Linked DNA regions of Roseimaritima multifibrata. The protein of the gene in region 1 binds, or shares a complex with, the protein of each later gene. Links are inferred from orthologs where the notes say so. Each region holds a gene or a part of one and is shown in the gene's direction. Other genes may lie near its edges.

Evidence for each region.
Region 2: the proteins of secY (region 1) and secA are in contact, whole or in part, in a crystal structure (PDB 3DIN), measured with the Thermotoga maritima proteins. The link is inferred for Roseimaritima multifibrata from one-to-one orthologs. Residues at the interface, in WP_004081795.1 of Thermotoga maritima: Glu108, Gly109, Glu110, Glu111, Ala236, Glu237, Arg238, Arg239, Ile240, Thr241, Ile242, Gln243, Tyr244, Ala245, Arg246, Arg247, Val248, Thr249, Gly250, Arg251, Arg252, Val253, Tyr254, Gly256, Ala257, Ser258, Thr259, Tyr260, Leu261, Pro262; in WP_004082002.1 of Thermotoga maritima: Glu261, Ala262, Arg263, Lys300, Ala301, Arg302, Thr303, Ile304, Ile305, Leu323, Tyr324, Asp325, Pro326, Val329, Ser330, Tyr333, Ile336, Lys340, Phe345, Val349, Glu363, Phe364, Tyr374, Ser375, Gly376, Gly377, Glu393, Ile395, Thr482, Ser483.

The regions. Positions count from the first base shown.
Region 1 is NZ_CP036262.1:2,181,586-2,191,290, reverse strand. Bases 3,058-5,910 are described here. They hold secY (preprotein translocase subunit SecY), read left to right. Parts: upstream 3,058-3,737; coding sequence 3,738-5,084; downstream 5,085-5,910. Other genes in these bases: nrdR (transcriptional regulator NrdR), read left to right, coding at 5,745-5,910; FF011L_RS07975 (adenylate kinase), read left to right, coding at 5,141-5,734; rplO (50S ribosomal protein L15), read left to right, coding at 3,100-3,603. Also shown: rplX (50S ribosomal protein L24), read left to right, coding at 1-151; rplE (50S ribosomal protein L5), read left to right, coding at 232-804; FF011L_RS08010 (type Z 30S ribosomal protein S14), read left to right, coding at 849-1,034; rpsH (30S ribosomal protein S8), read left to right, coding at 1,048-1,443; rplF (50S ribosomal protein L6), read left to right, coding at 1,508-2,053; rplR (50S ribosomal protein L18), read left to right, coding at 2,106-2,474; rpsE (30S ribosomal protein S5), read left to right, coding at 2,508-3,053; more of nrdR, read left to right, coding at 5,911-6,194; lepB (signal peptidase I), read left to right, coding at 6,537-8,405; lptB (LPS export ABC transporter ATP-binding protein), read left to right, coding at 8,421-9,278; FF011L_RS07955 (alpha-keto acid decarboxylase family protein), read right to left, coding at 9,388-9,705. UniProt on the Escherichia coli protein: The central subunit of the protein translocation channel SecYEG. Consists of two halves formed by TMs 1-5 and 6-10.
Region 2 is NZ_CP036262.1:2,670,494-2,681,603, reverse strand. What follows is about bases 5,278-9,535. They hold secA (preprotein translocase subunit SecA), read left to right. Parts: upstream 5,278-5,642; coding sequence 5,643-9,335; downstream 9,336-9,535. Outside these bases: FF011L_RS09845 (SDR family NAD(P)-dependent oxidoreductase), read left to right, coding at 1-366; deoC (deoxyribose-phosphate aldolase), read left to right, coding at 461-1,156; FF011L_RS09835 (hypothetical protein), read left to right, coding at 1,380-1,871; FF011L_RS09830 (serine/threonine protein kinase), read right to left, coding at 1,904-4,015; FF011L_RS09825 (DUF1571 domain-containing protein), read right to left, coding at 4,095-5,021; FF011L_RS09815 (3-deoxy-D-manno-octulosonic acid transferase), read left to right, coding at 9,575-10,876. UniProt on the Escherichia coli protein: Required for protein export, interacts with the SecYEG preprotein conducting channel.

The DNA.
Region 1 (9,705 bases):
CGTGATGTTGGTTGACCCAACCAACGGCGAAGCGACTCGCATCGGCATCCGGTACCTTAGCAACGGCAGCAAAGAACGTTACGCTAAGAAGTCCAACACCGGACTTGGCGAAATCAGCCCTCCCAATCCAAAATACGCCCAACAGGCTTAAACCTGCTGGCTGCTTCGGCAGACACGTTTTCCACCCCGCTCGACCACTATCGCCGAGCACATTAACGAGAACCCCCAACCATGGCATCCATACCACGGTTACAGCAAAAATACCAAGAGCAGGTTCGCGCCGCTCTTCAAGAACAATTTGCGTTCCAGAATTCGCATCAGATTCCCCGCTTGGAAAAAGTCACCATTAATATGGGTGTCGGTTCCGCTGTGGGAGATAAGAAGCACTTGGACCTCGCTTACGAAGCGATGACAGAGATCGCTGGTCAGAAACCAGTCTTTACTTTGTCCCGTAAGTCGATTTCGAATTTCCGCCTTCGTGAAGGTATGCCGATCGGTTGTATGACAACTCTTCGTCGTTCACGGATGTACGAATTCATGGACCGTTTGATCTCTGTCGTACTGCCACGAGTTCGTGACTTTCGCGGAGTGAATCCAAACGCTTTTGACGGCCGTGGCAATTACAGCATGGGCTTGCTTGAGCAGTTGGTCTTTCCAGAATTGAATCCGGATAAATTCACCCGGCCTCAAGGAATGAACATCACGGTCGTCACCTCAGCGACGACCAATGAGCACGGCCGCGAATTGTTGCGTGCCCTCGGGATGCCGTTCCGCGAAGCGAAGCCTAAAGGCTCCGCAGCGTAGTTTACCGCCAATCATTTGATACGAAACCGATAGGTAGCCGCCCAGTGGCCAGCAAATCAAAAGTCGCCAAGGCGAAACGAGAACCGAAGTTTTCCTCTCGTCGTGAAAACCGTTGTAACCTTTGTGGACGTCCGCGATCAGTGTATCGCAAGTTCGGCCTCTGCCGGATTTGCTTTCGCCAGTTGGCCGACCGGGGTTTAATTCCAGGCGTCCGTAAGAGCAGCTGGTAGGGGAACTTATACCATGATGACCGACCCGATTGCAGACATGTTAACCCGAATCCGCAACGCCGTTCGCGTAGAACGACGCTTTGTGGATATTCCGACCAGTCGTGTAAAACGAGGTGTCGCCGACGTGCTTAAACGCGAAGGTTTCATCTGGGACTGGAAGGATGTCGAAGAGTCGCCGGCTAATATCCTGCGAATAGAATTAAAATATGGGCCCAATGGTGAACGCGTGATCCAAACGATCAAACGCGTTAGTAAACCAGGCCGTCGGTTGTATTCCGGCAGTCGTGAGCTTAAGCCCGTCCTGGGTGGCCTAGGGATCCGCATCATTAGCACCAGTCGTGGTGTCATGAGCGATCGCGAAGCTCGACGCGATAACGTTGGTGGTGAAGTCTTGGCCGAAGTGGCTTAAGCAAATCCCAATGGGTTCATCGTTCAACTGACCTCCTTCATCCTTATAAACCTTTGCAGTTGTTATGAGTCGTTTAGGTAAAAAACCTGTCGCTATTCCCAACGGAGCAAGTATCTCCGTCGAAGGGCGCACGATTAATGTTGAAGGACCGAAGGGTAAGCTGGAATACGTACACCGACCCGAAGTTTCGGTCAACGTTGACAGCGAAACCAACCAGGTCAACGTCGTCCGTGAATCGGAAACCCGCGAAGCGGGTGCCTTCCACGGACTGACTAGAACTCTGGTCCAAAACATGCTCATCGGTGTCACCGAGGGCTACGAAAAGAAATTGGAAATCGTAGGCGTCGGTTACCTGGCAGCAATCTCGGGGGATACCCTTCAGCTGCGAGTTGGGTATGCTAACGAACTGCACAAGAAGATTCCTGGCCACCTTGACGTGACCTGCCCCGATCAAACCCACGTGGTGGTTCGCGGCTGTGACAAACAACAGGTTGGCCAGTTTGCCGCAGAAGTTCGCTCGCTGCGAAAACCTGAACCCTACAAGGGCAAAGGCGTTCGTTACCAAGGCGAACAAATCAAACTGAAACCAGGTAAGGCAGCCGGTAAGTAACCCGCACCTAATAAGAACGGATCATTCAACCGGTTCGCTGCGAGATAAGACGATGGATAAACAAAAGAAATTAAACGAACGTCGGCTACGTCGACGTCGCCACACTCGTAACAAGTTGCGTGGCACTGCCGATTCGCCGCGTATGTCGGTCGAACGCAGCTTGAAGCACTTCGCATGTCAATTGATCGACGATACCGCAGGCAAGACCTTGGTCGCTGCCAGCACTCGTGATCAAGCCGGCCGGGACGCAAGTCCTTACGGTGGAAACTGCGACGCCGCTGCTGCTGTCGGGAAAGCTGTCGCTGAAAAAGCGATTGCAGCAGGAATTAAATCAGTGCGGCTTGACCGCGGACACAACCGTTACCACGGTCGTGTGAAAGCCTTTGCGGATGCAGCTCGCGAAGCTGGTTTGCAGTTCTAACAAGCCAATCTCCAACAAACATTTGAGTCGATCGTGTCGCAATCAAACCAACCAGGCGAATTGCTTGACCGCGTTGTGAAAATCAAACGCTGTGCCGCCGTTGTTAAAGGTGGTCGCCGTTTTAGTTTCGCAGCAATGGTCGTCGTCGGTGATGGCAAAGGTCGCGTGGGCTGGGGCTACGGTAAAGCCAACGAAGTTCCACCAAGCGTCCAAAAAGGCCAGAAGCAAGCCAGCCGCAGTCTGATCAACGTTCCTGTTGTTGAGGGTTCGATCCCTCACCAAGTTTGGGGACGTTTCGGAGCTGCCAAGGTTTTGTTGATCCCTGCCGGTGCTGGTACCGGTATCATTGCTGGACAAGCCGTTCGTTCGGTTTGCGAAGCATGCGGCATCCACGACATTTTGACCAAAAGCTACGGCACCAACAATCCTGTCACTCTGGTCAAAGCGACCATTGATGCACTCAGCAAATTGCGAACCCGCGATGAAGTTGCTGCTTTGCGTGGACTGGATCCGGATGAGCTTCGAGGCGAAACCTCGTCGGCTCCCGTTAAAGCTGCCGCGCCGGTACAATCCGCCTAGGCGATTGCCCGTTCCCATTTTAGATTTGTAAGCCAAAGACAATCCAATGAATCTTGAAGACGTCCATCGCGGTATTCTGAAGCACAAACCGCGCAAACGAATTGGTCGTGGACCTGGGTCCGGTACGGGCAAAACAGCCGCTCGTGGACACAAGGGTCACAAGAGCCGCAGTGGTTACTCCCGGAATCCAATTTTCCAGGGGGGTGCCATGCCCATGATTCGTCGAATCCCAAAGCGTGGATTCAACAATAAATGGGGCGTTGAAGTCTTTGCAGTCAATGTTGGCGACTTGGACAAATCGTTCGACGAAGGTGCAGAAGTCACCATCGAATTGCTAGCTGAAAAGCACATCGCTAAAGGAACTTTTGACGAAGTCAAAATCCTGGGCGAAGGCGAACTGACCAAGAAACTTACCGTGACTGCCCATCGCTTCAGCAAGCAGGCTGAAGAAAAGATCAAGGCTGCCGGCGGTACCGTTAACCGGATCGCCCCGAAGCGAACTCCGAAAGAACGTGTTGCGGCTCTTGCTGAAGAACAAAAGCAAGCCTAACTCGTCTCGCTTCGTTTGCTGAAAAACAGTAAATTGTTGGCGACCGATGGCGGTCGCCTTTTTTTGTAATTCATAATTCACACGTAGCTTGATCGCTGCGACAGTCCTCCCGTCGGACGAATGGACAACTTGCGATGATCGAAAAGCTTCGCATCATGTGGTCAATCCCTGAATTGCGACGCAAAATCTTGCTGACGCTTGGTTTGCTTGCCATTTATCGGATCGGTTTTCACATCCCTCTCCCAATGATCGCCGCTTCGGATGGCGCGGAACCTAGTGGCGGGGCAGCGGACTTCTTTGAAAAAGTCAGTATCTTCGCCGCCAGTGACTTGCGTAACGCAACGATCTTCGGCCTGGGCATTATGCCCTATATCTCGGCTTCGATTATTTTCCAACTGCTAGGTAGCGTCTGGAAACCTCTCGAAGAACTGAAGAAAGAAGGCGAAGCGGGACGGAAAAAGCTGAACGAATACACTCGTTACCTAACAGTGATCATCTGTTTGGTGCAAAGCTACCTCTACCTCAGCCTGATGTTGGTCGGAGGGGATCGAATCGATCCGGACTTCCTGGTCAACGGCAGTCTAGGCATAGGTTGGCAAGTCGTCGCGGTCCTTGTGATGACCTGCGGCACGGTCTTCCTGATGTGGCTTGGAGAACAAATCGACGAGTACGGGATCGGCAATGGGATCAGTTTGTTGATCATGGCCGGGATTCTTGCTCAGATGCCGATCGCGCTTTACGAGCTGATCGGAAATATGGAATACAACTTGGTTGGACTTGGCAGTGGAACGATCGGTGTCGAAACATTGATCATCCTCGTTGTCCTGTTCGTGAGTGTTGTCTTCGGGGTGGTCTTTATCACCTTGGGACAGCGACGAATCCCAACTCAAAGTGCGAAGTTCACCCGTGGACGCCGCGTCTACGGCGGAACCAAACAGTTCCTTCCACTTCGAATCAACCAAGCCGGCGTGATGCCGATCATTTTCGCCAGTAGCCTTCTGATGATCCCCGGTGTGATGTTGGGTTTCTTGGCGGCTAGGTTTGAGGGTGGAACCAGTGAAATGATGCTTCGTGCCAGCACAACGCTGAGCGACGGAACGTCTTACTTCTACAACATGCTTTACATTCTGCTGATCTTCTTCTTCTGCTACTTCTGGACGGCGATCACCTTCAATCCGAAGGAAATGTCTGACCAGTTGAAGGAGAGTGGAACGTTCATTCCTGGGTATCGTCCCGGGAAACGCACGACCGATCACCTGGAACGGGTGATGGTTCGAATCACTTACGTCGGAGCGGCCTTCCTCGCGATTGTCGCAATCGTCCCCACGATCGTCTACGCTTCCCTTGGGGTGCCTTATTCGATCGCCGGTTTTTATGGCGGTACTGGACTGCTGATCGCTGTTAGTGTGGCGTTTGACTTGATCCAGAAGATCGACAGTCACTTGGTGATGCGAAACTATCGTGGCATGCTTGAAAGCTAGAATGCTTTTAGGCGACGGCGATCCGGTATTAACAACCTCGGCTTCAAAAGTACGTGATGCGGATTGTTTTCATCGGACCGCCGGGTGCTGGTAAAGGGACCCAATGTGATCGCTTGATCCGGTTCCTCCAGATCCCGCATCTCTCGACTGGAGAGATGCTGCGGGAGACTCTACAGCAAGGTTCGGCTCTTGGCCGGCAAATCGCTGGTTACATCGACGGCGGGAATCTTGCCCCCGACTATCTTGTGATGCGAATGGTCAAGCAGCGACTGCGTGATCGAGACTGCCGAAAGGGTTGTCTATTCGATGGCTTCCCCAGAACCATTCCTCAGGCTCAGTTGTTGGACGAACACTTGCAGGAACTAGACGACGCAATCGATCTAGTCCTTTATCTGCAATGTCCCCAGGAAGAGCTGGTCAAACGACTGCTTAAGCGGGCGACGATCGAATGCCGAGCGGATGACAACGCGGACGCCATCTCGGCTCGCCTGAATATTTTTCGTACCACGACTTCCCCGCTGCTTGATTACTACGAACGGCACGGGATCCTGCGGACCATCGACGGGACACTCTCTCCAGTAGAAGTAACCGCTCAAATCCGAGGGCACATTACCCATTCCTCCGTCGATCCAAAGCGACAATCGCAATGAGGATTGATCGATGAGATGTCCTTTCTGTAAACGTGACAACGACCGGGTTATCGATACCCGGGCGATGGAAGATGGATTCATGATCCGGCGACGCCGGAGCTGTGGTTCCTGCCATCGACGGTTCACGACCTACGAACGGCTGGAAGAACTAAGCCTACGCGTCGTCAAACGGGACGAGAGCCGGCAGCCGTTCGATCGGGAAAAGATCCGTCGCGGGATCGAAAGGGCTTGCTGGAAACGGCCCGTCAGCACCGAGCGTATCGAATTGGTGGTGGAGGAAATCGAGAGCGAGGTCCTTCTGCGCAATTCCCAGGAAATCCTCTGTCAGGAGATCGGGGAAATCACCCTCCGCCGGCTGCGGCCGATCGACGAAGTCGCCTACGTTCGGTTCGCTAGCGTCTATCGAGATTTCGCAAATGTCCAAGATTTCTTCCGCGCGATCGAATCCATTCATGGGTAGAACCTGTTAGTTCACCGATGCTTGGCCGGAAATCCCCTCGTGGGGGGCACTCTGCGACCGGAATCGGGACCTGATCAAAACCAACGCATGGATCGCCCGCTTTGCGAAATATCGCAAGAACATGTGATCTGCAACTTACGAATGGCTGTGCAGGAGATAGTCGAGCACGGACGGGAATTTCCGTTCAGGAGGTTTTGCCTCGATGCGAGAAAAGGAAAGGGTTCCACACCGCTTTCCGGTCTCGCGGTCACCGACCGTGATCGAGCTCTTTCGGCGTATCGCTCGCTGGGGGAACTTACTAAACTTCCAATTCCCCCTAACCTTTCATTATTTAGTTTTGTCATGGCAACTTCTACGAAATCCGGCTCGAAGTCGACTGCTGGAGACGCAACCGATCAAGCAGCACAAAAGCGCTACCAGCGTTCCGTTGCCGGGCTCCGCGAATCGGTCGAATCGGTTTGCGTCGCCATTATCCTGGCGTTGCTCTTTCGCGGCTTCGTAGCGGAAGCGTTTGTGATTCCCACCGGTTCGATGGCTCCGACCCTGATGGGAGCCCATAAAGACCTTTTCTGCGAAGAGTGTGGATACAATTTCCGGGTTGGCGCTAGTGTCGAAAACCTGGATCCACAAACCTACGGCGGGCAAATGGGCCATTCCCAAGATGTTGTCGCCGGACGTTGCCCGATCTGTCGGAAACAGAACATCCTCAGCCTTCAAGCCGAAGCAAATGATGCCACTTTTAGCGGCGACCGAATTTTGGTTAGTAAGTTTGCGTACGCGATCCAAGAGCCGAAACGATGGGATGTGATCGTTTTCAAATATCCGGGCAACCCAAAACAGAACTACATCAAACGACTGGTTGGTCTTCCTGAAGAAACATTGCGAGTCGACCGCGGCGACATCTATACCCGTCCACTGGGCTCGGATGTTTTCTCGATCGCTCGGAAACCAGACTACAAGGTGATGCCAACGGCTCATATCGTTTACGATTCGGCCTACCAGGCGACCGACTTGTTAGAGGCAGGCTTCCCTAGTCGCCTGCAACCATGGCGTCTGGATGCGACCGAACCACCAACCGATTCGTGGCAGATCGAGCAATCGAAAGAGGGCCTGACGGCAACGGTACAGGCGAATGACAAACTGGAGTGGTTGCGATACTTCCACAACGTCCTGTCCGATGTACAGAGAGCCCAACTAGATGATGGCGGGGAAATTACCGGTTCCCCATATCACAGCACAGCGATCACCGATTTCTATCAATACGATTCTTACGTTACCGCCAATCGTGGCGAAGTCCGCGGGCCCAACGGTTTCAGTTTAGGTTACAGCGACGGGGTGCTTCCTCGCGGTTCGTCAGATAACGGTCTATTGAGAGGCGGACTGCACTGGGTTGGCGACCTGACGTTTGAAGTCGATTTGGAAACGGATGCGAATGTCAAAGAAGCGGTCTTACAGATCGTCGAAGCGGGCGTTCATTATCGATGCACAATCGATCTAACCTCGGGAACCGCGACCCTTTCGATTGATGGTAGCGAACCCTATACATTCGACGATGGGGAAAAAAATCGCACAGCGACCACATCCGTCCTCGCAGGGCAGAGCCACACTTTGCGGTTTTCCAACATCGACAATCAGCTACGTCTTTGGGTCGATGGTTCTTCCATTGAATTTGATCGCTTGGCGACCTTTGACCCAGCCACTTATGGCAGCTCCTTCGAAGACCGTCCCCACACATCTTCCGCCGATCCACTAGACGCAGCCCCTGTCGGAATCGCCGTTGCCGGGGGAACCGCCACGGTCGACGGATTTCGGCTGTACCGCGACCAGTACTACATCGCCAGTCGTGGTGGCATGAAGATGAACGACTATGAAAGCTCGCCGAGCACAAATCAAATCCATCGCATTATGGACGAACCACAATTGTGGGCCGAAACCAATCTGTTCAGCCAACGGCGGATCATCGAATTCGAACTAGAGGCCGATCAGTTCTTTCCGATGGGCGACAACAGCCCGGAAAGCAAAGACGCCCGCAGCTGGGTCTCCTATCAATTCCCACCGGTCCCCGATGAAGACGCTTATAAATTTGCCAGAAGCCACTTTGTGCCACGTGATCTATTGGTCGGCAAAGCGTTGCTGGTCTTCTGGCCCCATCCTTGGAACCGCCCTGTCCCGTTTACTCCGAATGTCAAACGGATCAAATTGATTCGATAAGTAAGGTAAAGCAGGATGCACGAACCGATTCTTCAAGCAGTCAATTTACAAAAAACATATGGCCGCCGGCGCGTTGTCGATGGCGTTAGTTTGCACGTCGGCGAAGCGGAGATTGTTGGTTTACTGGGGCCCAACGGGGCGGGTAAATCGACAAGCTTCCGGATGATTTGTGGCATGGTCGAACCGGACCGTGGACGCGTATTTCTAAGCGGCCAAGACGTCACCGACTGGCCGATGTTCCGGCGAGCCCGCGACGGAGCCATGGGATACCTGCCACAGGAACCCAGCGTCTTTCGCAAATTGACCGTCGAGCAAAACATTTCATCGCTGTTCGAACTGCTGGGCGTCGGCCGCAAAGAACGCAACATGCGGACCGATCAGCTGCTGGAAGAGTTCAACATCACCCACATCCGCCGGAGCCGGGCGTCCGGGCTATCCGGTGGAGAACGACGACGATTAGAAATTGCCCGTTGCCTGGTATCACAACCACGGATCGTGATGCTGGACGAACCCTTTGCGGGAATCGATCCGGTAACGGTGCAATCGATCCAAGGCGTGATCCACCAATTAAGAGACGCCGGGATTGCCGTTTTAATCACCGACCATGCGGCTCGCGAAATCTTGGGAACCGTCGATCGCTGTTATGTGATCAGCAAAGGACAGGTATTGATCGACGGCAGTCCGGATGAAGTCAAACGCCATCCGCAAGTCCGCGAAGAATACCTGGGAGACATGGATGGCGCAGCGACTCGGCAGGCACCAGCGCCCACGGTCCCGGCGCCTCATTTCAACGTCAATACTCCAGCAACTGAAACGCGTCAAACACCACCTAGCCCAGCCCCAACCGTTCGCCGGCGCATTACCGACGTGTAGCCTGGCCAGAAATCTGCCGCAGCTTTCGAATCCTCAGCCCCCCTTTCTCGCTGGTGCATTCGCAGCGACGTAAGTTCTGCCGGTTCGATTTGCACGGGATCCTCTCTCCTTAACCGACTCGCTCTCCCATTCGGGCCGCGATATTTTTCAGCGTCTCACTTGCGTCGTTCTCTGCCAGCCGACACTGAAGCAAATGCAACTTCGAGCGATCATCCCATGCGACGGTCAAGGCGGATTCGAATTCTTTTTCCGTCGTGCAAAGCGTCCCTCGGGCACCTCCGTAGATCTCTGGTAACCGAGCGTAATTCCAAGGTTGAATTTCGTTGTACTTCCATTCACCTGGGTGCAGGTACCGTTCGGTTCCGTACCCATGGTTATCCAACAGGATCACAATCGGGGCAGCGCCCATCCGAATCAGAGTCGACAT
Region 2 (11,110 bases), 490 kb from region 1 along the record:
ACACCCGTGATCCCCAGCATGCTCTTCACCGGATGGGACCAAGCGACCGCCGGAATGGAAGGAGACGCCGGGCAAATGTTCGGCCCCACCAAAGCGGCGATCATGGCCTTCAGTCGATCATTGGCGCAAACGCTCGCACCCGAGATCCGTGTCAACTGCGTGGCACCTGGATGGATCCAAACCGCTTGGGGCGACAACGCGGATTCCGGCTGGCAACGCCGAGCCCAACAGCAATCGCTGATGCACCGCTGGGGAACCCCGGAAGATGTTGCCGCGATGGCAGTCCACCTGTGCAGCGCCAACTCAGGATTCATCACCGGCCAAATCGTCGAAGTGAACGGTGGCTGGAACCGCAAGCCCTCCTAGGCATTGCCCGCCCGGGCCACCCAATCGCTCCGTGCGGACCATCATGATACGATTGGCGACCACGTTTCTGCCTCGCGTTTCACAAGGGTTCCCCATGACCAACCGCTACCAAGATTTTGCAAAGATGATCGACCACTCGTTGCTGCAACCAACGATGACAGTCGACCAATTGGAAGCGGGGATTTCACTCGCCCTTGAGTACGACGTGGCAAGTGTGTGCATCATGCCTTACTACTTAAAACGTTGCGCGGAACGATTGGCGGGCAGCACCGTCAAAGCGTCTACCACGATCGGATTTCCGCATGGAGTCCAAACCACGCAAGTCAAACAGCGTGAAGCCGAACAAGCGATCTCTGACGGATGCGAAGAACTTGACTTCGTCGTCAATATTTCGAAGGTTTTAAGTGGGGATTGGGAATTCGTCTCGGCAGAAATCGAAGCGGTTACCAAGATCGCCCACGACGCGGGCCAAGCCGTGAAAATCATTTTCGAAAACTGCTACCTTGATGATGCACAGAAAATTCGCCTTTGCGAAATCTGCAACGACCTGAACGTCGACTGGGTAAAAACATCGACAGGCTTCGGAACCGGAGGGGCGACCCTTGAGGACCTAAAACTGATGCGCACCCACGCCAACGCAAACGTTCAAGTCAAGGCAGCAGGAGGCATCCGTGATTTCGAAGGCTTAAAAGCGGTCCGCGACCTGGGCGTCACTCGCTGCGGCGCCAGCCGAACGAAAGATATCCTGGACGCCTGTCGCACCGAACTAGGTCTCAGCCCAATCGCTTAGCAAGCGACGTGGATTTTATTACTGCGGGATTTCAATCGTAGCGGAACATTCAATGTCGCTCGGTTCTCCGAACCGAAAGCATTGCGGACGACCGCTTTCGGCTCGAGGGACGTGAAATTTGTAGGTGACGGTTTTAACCCTACCCATCCGAGTCTAAGTGCAGTGCTTTTAGCCCAGCAGGCGGCAGATACTTTCCGTTGACTTACGCCAACGGAAACCTAGCGTGCGCATCAAAGCCCAGCGGGCGACAGACAAGCGTGGTTCTGTCGCCCGCTGGGCTTTCCTTTTCGCGATACCCACTCCGGCGGCTGACGCCCAATGCCATCTACTCTGGCATCTGCGGGCGGTTTTCCTAGCGGATCGGCGCAAGCCGACCGGCAAATTCATTGTGTTTTCAATACGATTGCCGGACGGCTCGCGCCGTTCCGCTAAGAAAGTAGATGACATTGGACTGACGCCGCCGGCAAGCATCCGCCGCCCTCCGGGCTACGTGTTCACTCGGCCCCATGTAGACTTGTCAACGACTGCAACGCCTTCATTTATAGATTTTACGTCCCGCGCGAAGCGAAAATTTCAGACAGGCTGCGATGCAGGGCGGAACGGCTCTCAGCGTCCGAACAGTCGCACGGAGCTCAACGCCATCCTGCGTTTCGCTATTTTCGCGAAGCCGAGCCAGCGCAACTATCTCACGACGATTCTTCAGCGCAGCGATTAAAACGCAGACCGACGGTTCCCTCGACAGTTCCACTAACCGTTGGCGGCATTACTTTTACCAGGAACCAAGATCGACTTCGATCCTCCACGGGAAAGCAATGAGGCGACGGGACCACGATGAACTAACCCTTCGTCGTAAACGTTCACCCACCATTCAGCGGCCTCGGCATCGGTCCATGACGAAGCGGATTCGCACGCAGTCAACTGGGCGACGACCTCCCGAATGGTCTGCGGCCGATCCGCCATCTTCTTTTCCAAGCATTTCATCAGCAACCGCTCTAAATCAGCAGGAAGTGGTTTCCCAAGCCGTTCGCTGGGCAACATCGGATCGCTCCCCACTTGCAGCATGCAGATATCGACAGCAACCTTTGCGTCAAACAGCGGGCTACCGGTCAACAGGTAATACCCGACCGCGCCAAGCGAATAGATGTCCGATCGCCCATCCACGCCGGAGGCGTCCCGAATCGCTTCGGGCGACATGTATAGCGGAGTCCCCGTCAGGGATTCGACACGAGTCACCGCATGGGAGCTGACCGGAAGCGTTTCCTTAACAAGCCCAAAATCAACCACTTTCAGAAAATCGAATATCCCCGCAGGAGCGGACAACAACAGGTTCCCTGGTTTGATATCCCGGTGCACCAGTCCATGGTCATGAGCCTCCGCCAACGAACCACACACCTGCTTTAGGATCGATATCACCCGCCCGGGCGACTGGGGGCCGAAGGTTTCGACCAACTGCGTCAAATCCACCCCCTCCACCAACTCCATCACGTAAAAGAATGTGGAATCCGCGGTATGCCCGTAGTCGTAAACCTGAATCGTATTCGGATGCTTCAATTCACTCGTTCTTTGAACTTCCCGCTCAAAACGCCGAATCGATTTTGGGTCCGCTCCACTCGCCTCTAAAACCTTCACCGCAACGGGGCGGCGAAGCAACTGATGGCGTCCCCGGTAGACGGTCCCCATCCCACCGGTACCGATCTCTTCCAACAGTTCATAATTTCCAAGCCGGCGCAGGCGATGGGCCGCGGCATCAGCCTTCTGCTGCAAATGATAATTGAAGAGCGTCAGCCCCAGAAAGCCGCCGCCTACGGTCGCCAACAGCCCGACCAAAGAAAGGAAGGCAAGATTCAATTGCCGGAGTGGTTTATGGGCTTCCTCAACGTCCATTTTTGTGGCGATGCCGAACTGGAATTTCTCCAACCAGGTCCAAGCACCAACCACCGAAACACCGCGGTAGTCGTGATACCCCATGCCGTCGGCCCCGGTCCCGCCACGCGTCGCACTTTCGGCCATTTTGGTTAGCGACTGTTGATTTCGCGGCAGCGCGGCTTGCCCCCCCTTAACCAAATTCACCCCAGGATCCGCAAGCGTCACGTTCAATGCACAGCGAACGTTTGCGTCATGCGGCAGCAGCCCCGCTTCTCGCAACTGCTGAGTATTACGCACTCTGGAAATCAACACTCCCTGTCGATCGAAAGCAAACGTTTCGCCCGTCTGGCCTGCCTGAGAAATAGCCAGCACCTCACTGAAGCGGGCACATGGATCAAACACCAACGCCAGCAACCCTACGACCCGACCTTCGGCTTGAAGCGGAGCGGTCGCGGCCATCACCGCGTCCCCCTGCCGAATGATTACCCCCGACGACTCCTCACCACACGTCCACGGAAGCGAAAATGGAAGCGACACACCTGTATGCCGCTCATTCGCATTCTTCCAGGCAAAATCGGACAACTGAACCGAAACTCCGGCGTCAGTTTCCTCCGAAGAAAAAACGACTAGCTCGCTCCGATCCAGAACGAACCACCCCAAATGCTGTGACGCCGAGGGGAGCGACGAATGCATCTCATTCAGTCGTTCCGTCGCCGAATTCGCCTCCAACAAGACACGCCCCGCTGCAGAGGGTTGGCTCAGATGGGCCAACACAGACGTATGCGTTTCCAATTCTTTGGCCATCGCCCTCGCAATCGCCTGCTCTTCCTCCAACCAGATTTCGACCGCGCCCGCACTAGCATCACGGATCGCGCTCATCGCAACTTCAGAATTGCGATACGAAGAGCGTTTTACCAGACTTCCTACCCAAACCGCAAAAACCAGGCTCAGCAACACGCACACCGACGCCACCATCGGCAACGGCTGGAGCATCGCATTCCGCAACGAGAACCCACTCCTATTCGCAGTGCTCCCTTGCGGTCGGCTTATATGGTCAATAGGCACGTTAGATTTATGGAAAGTCGTAAGCTGGATTGTCCGGATCGAAATCGCTTTCGGTCAGACCTTCGTTAACACGGACATCTAAATAGGTATAAGATTCAAGCAAAGGCGGATCGCCCCCCTCTTCCGCAGAGGGCCAGCCAAATGCGGTATAGCGAAGCGGCAGCAGGCGTTCGGAATCAATCGCTATTTCAGCAAGCGAAAAATCATCCGGATCGCCATTCGGTTCAGCGTGTCGCACGCGGATTAGTTGGCACTCGCGATCTCCCACCCGATGACCGTCCGCAATCGTGACGGTCGCCGTAGCGGTCTTGAGATCGTGTTCGCCTCGTTCGATAAGTTTTTTGATAAGATTCGTCATTCCGATCTGAGTGATCGGATAGCGGTTCCCGGACATCGCCAGGAAACTGTCAGGTTTCAACCAAGCTCGGAGAAGATTCCAGCGCCCCCCTTTATGGGCCACCAGTTTTCCGTCGTTTTCATCTTCCACCCAGATAACCTCCTGCCCCTGGCTCTCGGCCGGCAAAAGGAAATGGAGGTAAACCCGCATAGGTCGTGTGACCTCACCTCCCTCTATACGCCGGGTTTGCAGTTTTAGTTCAATCGTTTGCTCGGGATGCAACCGATCGCCGATCCTTTCTTGCTTAACCATCGTGGCGGTGTAGTCGTCCACATTCTGTTCAAGTTCCACCAAGCCACGACGTGCCATCTGCAGAACTTCCTCCAGAGTGGCGGAACGTGAACGACCCACCAACGTTCCCGAATCATCCCCAGCGCTACCCAGAATCGGAGTCGGGGCGACCGGCGAAGGAACCACCGAAGGGGCGGTCATTCGCCCTAGCATGAAGAACACAAAAGCGATGATCGCTAACACCACGAAAAACCGCCAGAGTGGCTGAGCGGTCGATCCAGACGGAGACGGGCAGCTTTCGGGCATGGGATTCTCTAACGAAAAAGGACATCACTTTGAATGATCATTTGCCATCACCAACCGCAACGCAAAGCCTCCCTCGGCAACGGCCCCTGCCCCCATGTTAGCTCTCGCGAGCACTACAGATTTAACCGAAACTCGAATGTTTCCGCTAGACGAGCGTTCTTGGCGATGTTGGTGGAACCGGCTTCGCATCACAACCATTTGAGAATACGGAACGGCAGCCAACCCTAAAACCTGACAGTCCACCCAAATCACCTATCGCACGCCATTTTTGCAATTCCGCGTTAGAAGCCTGGTGCGGAACTAGGGTTTCATTGGTTTCGCAGCCGATTCCCCCTTGTTTTACGGGACACGGACGGATCACGGTTGACCCACTTTGCCCAAAGGCGTAACTTTAACGATGGAATTATCTCGCGCATTGGTAACAGCCTTCAACTGTCGTTGAAGGCGGCGTGGAAGAGTAAGAATCCGTAGCAAATCTCTGCCTTTTCGTTGCGCAAGGAAGCCTAGGTGGCCAGAGGGAAGTCCCCTCACCACGTGGATTTCATGCTGGCAACGCCCCAGCGTTCTTTGTCGGTAATTTTATATCGGCGTCCGTTGGTAAAGGCACAACAGGTGTGATCGATGAGTGCACTGGAACGAATCTGGGAGATCCTCGGCGTGGTCTTTGGGGGCCTGCTTGGATCGGTGGAGCGAGGGATTACCGCCATTTTTGGTTCGAGTAATGCTCGTCAAATCAATCGTTATTCCGAACAAGTTGAACGTATCAACGCGTTGGAAGACAAATATGCGGCCTTTACCGATGAGCAGCTTCGTGAACAAACCGAGCGTTTTCGGCAACGACTTCGCGACGGGGAAACGCTTGACGACTTGCTAGAGGATGCCTTTGCGGTTTGCCGCGAAGGGGGCAAACGCTTCCTTTCCATGCGTCATTACGACGTCCAACTGATCGGCGGCATGGTACTGCATGGTGGTGGGATCGGAGAAATGATTACCGGGGAAGGTAAAACCCTGGTCGCCACCCTGCCCGCTTACCTGAACGCTCTGGAGGCCAAAGGGGTTCACGTCATCACGGTCAATGACTACTTGGCTAGACGTGACATGGAGTGGATGGCACCGCTGTATATGAACCTGGGCCTGACGGTCGGGAACATCCAAAGCGGGATGAGCATCACCGAGAAGCAAGAGGCCTACTCCTGCGATATCACCTACGGGACCAACAACGAATTCGGATTCGATTACCTGCGGGACAACATGCGTCCGGCGGCTCGTAACGATAGTCGATTCCCGGTCGAACATCAGCAGAGCCAAGGGCCGCTGAACTACGCCATTATTGACGAAGTCGATAATATTCTGATCGACGAAGCGAGAACCCCGCTGATCATCAGCGGCCCTGCCGACCAAGACTTGGCAAAATATGCCGAAGCCGATCGCGTCGCACAGCAATTGCGCAAAGAAGAACACTTTGCCGTCGACGAAAAACAGCACAATGTGACCCTGACCGACGAAGGGATTCGCGAAGCGGAAAAACTGGCCGGCGTAGAAAGTTTCTACACCGCTGGCAACATGCAGTGGCCGCATCTGATCGACAACGCCCTCAAGGCTCGGTATCTGTACAAACTGGACGTCAATTATGTCGTCAAAGATAAACAGATCATCATCGTCGACGAATTCACCGGACGCTTGATGGAAGGTCGCCAGTGGTCCGATGGACTGCACCAAGCGGTCGAAGCCAAAGAAGGGGTGCCGATCAAGCAGGAAACACAAACCTTCGCCACCGTCACGCTGCAGAACTTCTTCAAGCTCTATCGCAAACTGTCCGGAATGACCGGAACGGCGATGACCGAGGCAAACGAGTTCTGGAAAATTTATGGGCTGGACGTTGTCGCCATCCCACCTCACCGCCCTCTTGAACGGATCGAACACCCCGACGTCATTTACATGACCGAAAAGGATAAGTTCAAAGCGCTTGCCGAAGACATCGAACGGACCAGCAAGTGGGACGTTCTGGTGCTGAAAGACGGCAACGAAATCTGGGGTGAAATCGATTCCGAAGATGACAACCAAATCTCGATTTTGCCTAAGGGAAAAAAGACCAAAGAGCAAATCGATCGATCGAAAGTGGTTTCCATCGAACACGCCAAACGACCAGTCCTGGTCGGTACCGTCTCGATCGAAAAAAGTGAAAAACTAAGCCACCTGCTCGAGCAGCGTGGAATCAAGCATCAGGTCCTGAACGCTAAACAACACGGCCGTGAAGCCGAAATTGTGGCTCAGGCTGGACGCTTAGGAGCTGTCACGATCGCTACGAACATGGCCGGTCGTGGTACCGACATTATTTTGGGTGGGAATCCCGAAACGATGGCCTGGTCGCAACTCCAGCACAAGTATCCGACGCGACTAGAGGTTCCGGACGAAGAATGGAAGCAATTGGTCGAAGAGATCGATGCCCGCGAAAACATGTCTCCTGAAGGGGAAATTGTTCGTAACATCGGTGGCCTGTCGGTGATGGGAACCGAGCGGCATGACTCCCGCCGAATCGACCTCCAGCTTCGCGGTCGTTGCGGACGCCAAGGGGACCCTGGTTCCAGCCGATTCTATCTGTCGTTGGAAGACGATTTGATGCGAATCTTCGCCGGTGACTTTGTCAAAAGCGTGTTCGAACGCCTGGGCATCGACGAAGGCGAAGCGATCGAATCCAAATTGGTGACTCGCCGAATCGAAGCGGCTCAGAAGAAGGTCGAAGAACGGAACTTTGAGATTCGAAAAAGCCTGCTGGAATATGACGAAGTCATGGACGAGCAGCGCAAGCGGGTCTACGGCTATCGCCAGAACATCCTGGATGGCCACAGCTGCCGCAAAATGCTGCTCGCACAAATTCGGCAACAGATCGAAAAGCACGTCGATGAAATCCTGGACGAAGATTACGGTTCAACCTCCTACGCCAACTGGGCAGGAGCTCAACTGAACTGTGTGTTGGAACCCAAGGACTTCCGCGGGCTCGATCCACAAACGGCGGATCAATACAGCCGGGAACAGGCCGAACGCGCAGCGGAAGCGGCGATCAACGAGGCATTGGAAGAAAACCTGCCTCGTGAAATGCAAGAATCCGAATGGAACTGGCAAGCGTTGGCGACCTGGGCGAACAAACGGTTCGGCACCAATTATCGCGATCACGATCTAAAGAATATGGAGCGTCCTGACCTGGTCGATCAACTGGTCCAGAACGCCTACGAAGCGATTGCCAAGGTTGACCTAAGCGAAGGCGAACCGTTCCTGGAAAGCGATTTTGGACTGCGACAGCTTTGCAGTTGGATCCGCTTCAAATTCGGGATCGAAGCGACTCCGGATGAACTGAAAGGGATTGAAGAACTTTCCGACGTTCAACAACTGCTGTTCGAACGCGCGGAGAAAGCCTACGCCACCAAAGAGGCTGAATACCCCATCCTGACCGGGCTCTCGACGTTTACCTACAAAGAAGGAAACTCGGTCATCCTTGACCGCGAGAAATTGGTCGCCTGGATCAAAGGACGCTTCGGCGTCGATGTCGACGTCAACGATCTGGAGATGAACCGCGAGAACCTGAAGAACCAGTTAATGGTTCACAGTATGCAGGACAACAAGGAATCGCAGGCCAAATACGAAGAAGCTCGCGGAAAGATCGAAGCCCTGTTTGGCGATGCCGACGAAGATACCAACGCGGTCCTTGCCGCCGGGGATCAGAAACTTCGTGAACTTGGCGAATGGCTTGCCAAAGAATTGAATTTCAATCCTCCGCCAGAAGATCTTGGCCGGATGAACAAGCAAGCCCTGTTGCTGGCAGCCGAGGGTGCCGTCGATGATCGCTTCTATCCCGAAATGCGAAAAATGGAACGGCAGGTTCTGCTGTCCATGGTTGACGGAGCCTGGAAAGATCACCTACTGGCGATGGACCATCTGCGAAGCAGCGTGCAGCTGAAAAGCTACGCCCAACTGGACCCCAAGGTCGAGTACAAACGCGAAGGGATGCGGATGTTTGAAGACATGTGGAGTTCGATCGGTGAACGAACCACCGACCTGATCTTCCGCATGGAATCCTTCAATGAAGACTTCATTCGAAGCACGTGGGTGAATGCGAACGCACACCAACCCGAAGTCACGACGGCGAATCTGTCCGAAAAAGAACAGACGCAGCAGCAGGCCGCGGACAATAGCGGGGACACCCCTCGCAAACCGGATCCGGTCCGCAACACGGAACCTCGAGTCGGACGCAACGACCCATGCCCATGCGGTAGCGGGAAAAAGTACAAAGCCTGCTGCATGCGAAAGATGGTCTAGCCGGCACGCCGGGTATTCCCGGAATACCCAACGCGTAAACGACAGCCGCTTGAACCAGAAGCAGCGTAATTTTGTAGCCTTTCGCTCCGCGAAAGTAGCTGCAAGAGGGCGTTCTTTCGCACGTCCCGAGCGAACGGCGACAAACACTAAACCGACCGCTCGGTGCATGCGGCGGGTTTCCTCATTCCCATGGAATGGCGGCCTAAAGATGAGGTCCACACGGACGTGAAAGAGCTTCGATGCTGCTAAACATTCTGTACAGCATGCTGCTAATAGCGGTTTCACCGCTGCTGCTCTATCGCGTCTGCCGGTACGGAAAATACCGACACGGCTGGCCCGCCAAACTTTGGGGAGCGACCGGCCTTCCTCCCAGTGAACGGCGTCGATTGTGGCTGCACGCAGTAAGCGTCGGCGAAATCAATCTACTGCGTGGATTGGTTCAGAAAATCGAAGCACGCCACCCCGACCTGCCAATTGTTGTCAGTTCGACCACCGCGACCGGATTTGAACTCGCTAAGCAACATTTCGGTAAAGACCGCGTCTTCTACTGCCCGCTCGACTTCACCTGGGCGGTCCGTCGTGCGATCCGCGAAGTGAATCCTTCCAAACTGGTCCTGGCGGAACTAGAAATCTGGCCAAACCTGATCGCGATCGCAACCTCTCCCCCCAACCACATTCCGGTGGTGGTAATCAATGGGCGGCTAAGCCGGAACAGTTTCCGCGGATACCGTCGATTCCTGCGGTGGGTCCAGCCCACCTTTCGCCGCCTTACGATGGTCGCCTGCCAAGACGATGCCTACGCGGAACGCTTTCGAGAACTTGGCACCGCTCCGGAATCGGTTGTCGTCACCGGGTCGATCAAATTCGACGACGCTCCGACCGACCGAGAGACCGCGGCGGCAAAACGATGCATCGAAATGGCTGGGCTGAAAACGTCTCACCAGGTTTGGGTTGCCGGCAGTTTGCAGGGCGGAGAGGAAGCGATCATCCTGCGCGCCTTCAAACGACTGCAAGCGAACCTTCCCGAACTAAGATTGCTGATCGTTCCCCGCCACCCCGAGAATTTTGACAACACGGAACGAGCGATCCAAAATGCGGGACTGCAATGCCGACGAAGAAGCCAAGCCCACCCCATTGCCGAGGAACTAAAATCGGATCAGGTCTTCTTGGTCGACACCATCGGCGAACTGAAAGACTGGTGGGCGACCGCAGATATTGCGTTTGTCGGAGGCAGTTTCGGTAACCGAGGTGGGCAGAACATGCTGGAACCTGCTGGCTACGGAGCGGCCGTCTGTTTCGGTCCCAACACCAAAAACTTTCGTGACATCGTCTCTCACTTACTGAGCGGCAAAGGAGCCGAAGTGGTTCAAGACGAAGAAGCGTTGGTCAATTTTATCCAGCGAATGGCAACCGATCCCGAAACCGCGACCCGTATGGGGAATGCCGCGAAAAAAGTGGTCCAACAGCATCTGGGAGCCACCGAAAAGACTCTGCAACTGCTAAACCTAGACCAACGAAATGTCCAAGCCCTCCACCTGTAGCGGGCTGTCGCTCTTACCGGAAGCGGAGAAAGAATGTCGTTTGTCGTCTTTCGTTCCGCGAAAGCATGCTGTCCTGTAAACGTTCTTTCGCGGAACGAAAAGCGACAATCCCTAAATCGACTGCCCGTTAACAAGGGGTTCGACTTTCTGCGCGCTAGACCAACGAAAAGCAAACGCGACCTAGACTGCTCGCCACGATGGCTCCAATCCCCCCCATCTCCCCTTTTATCAACC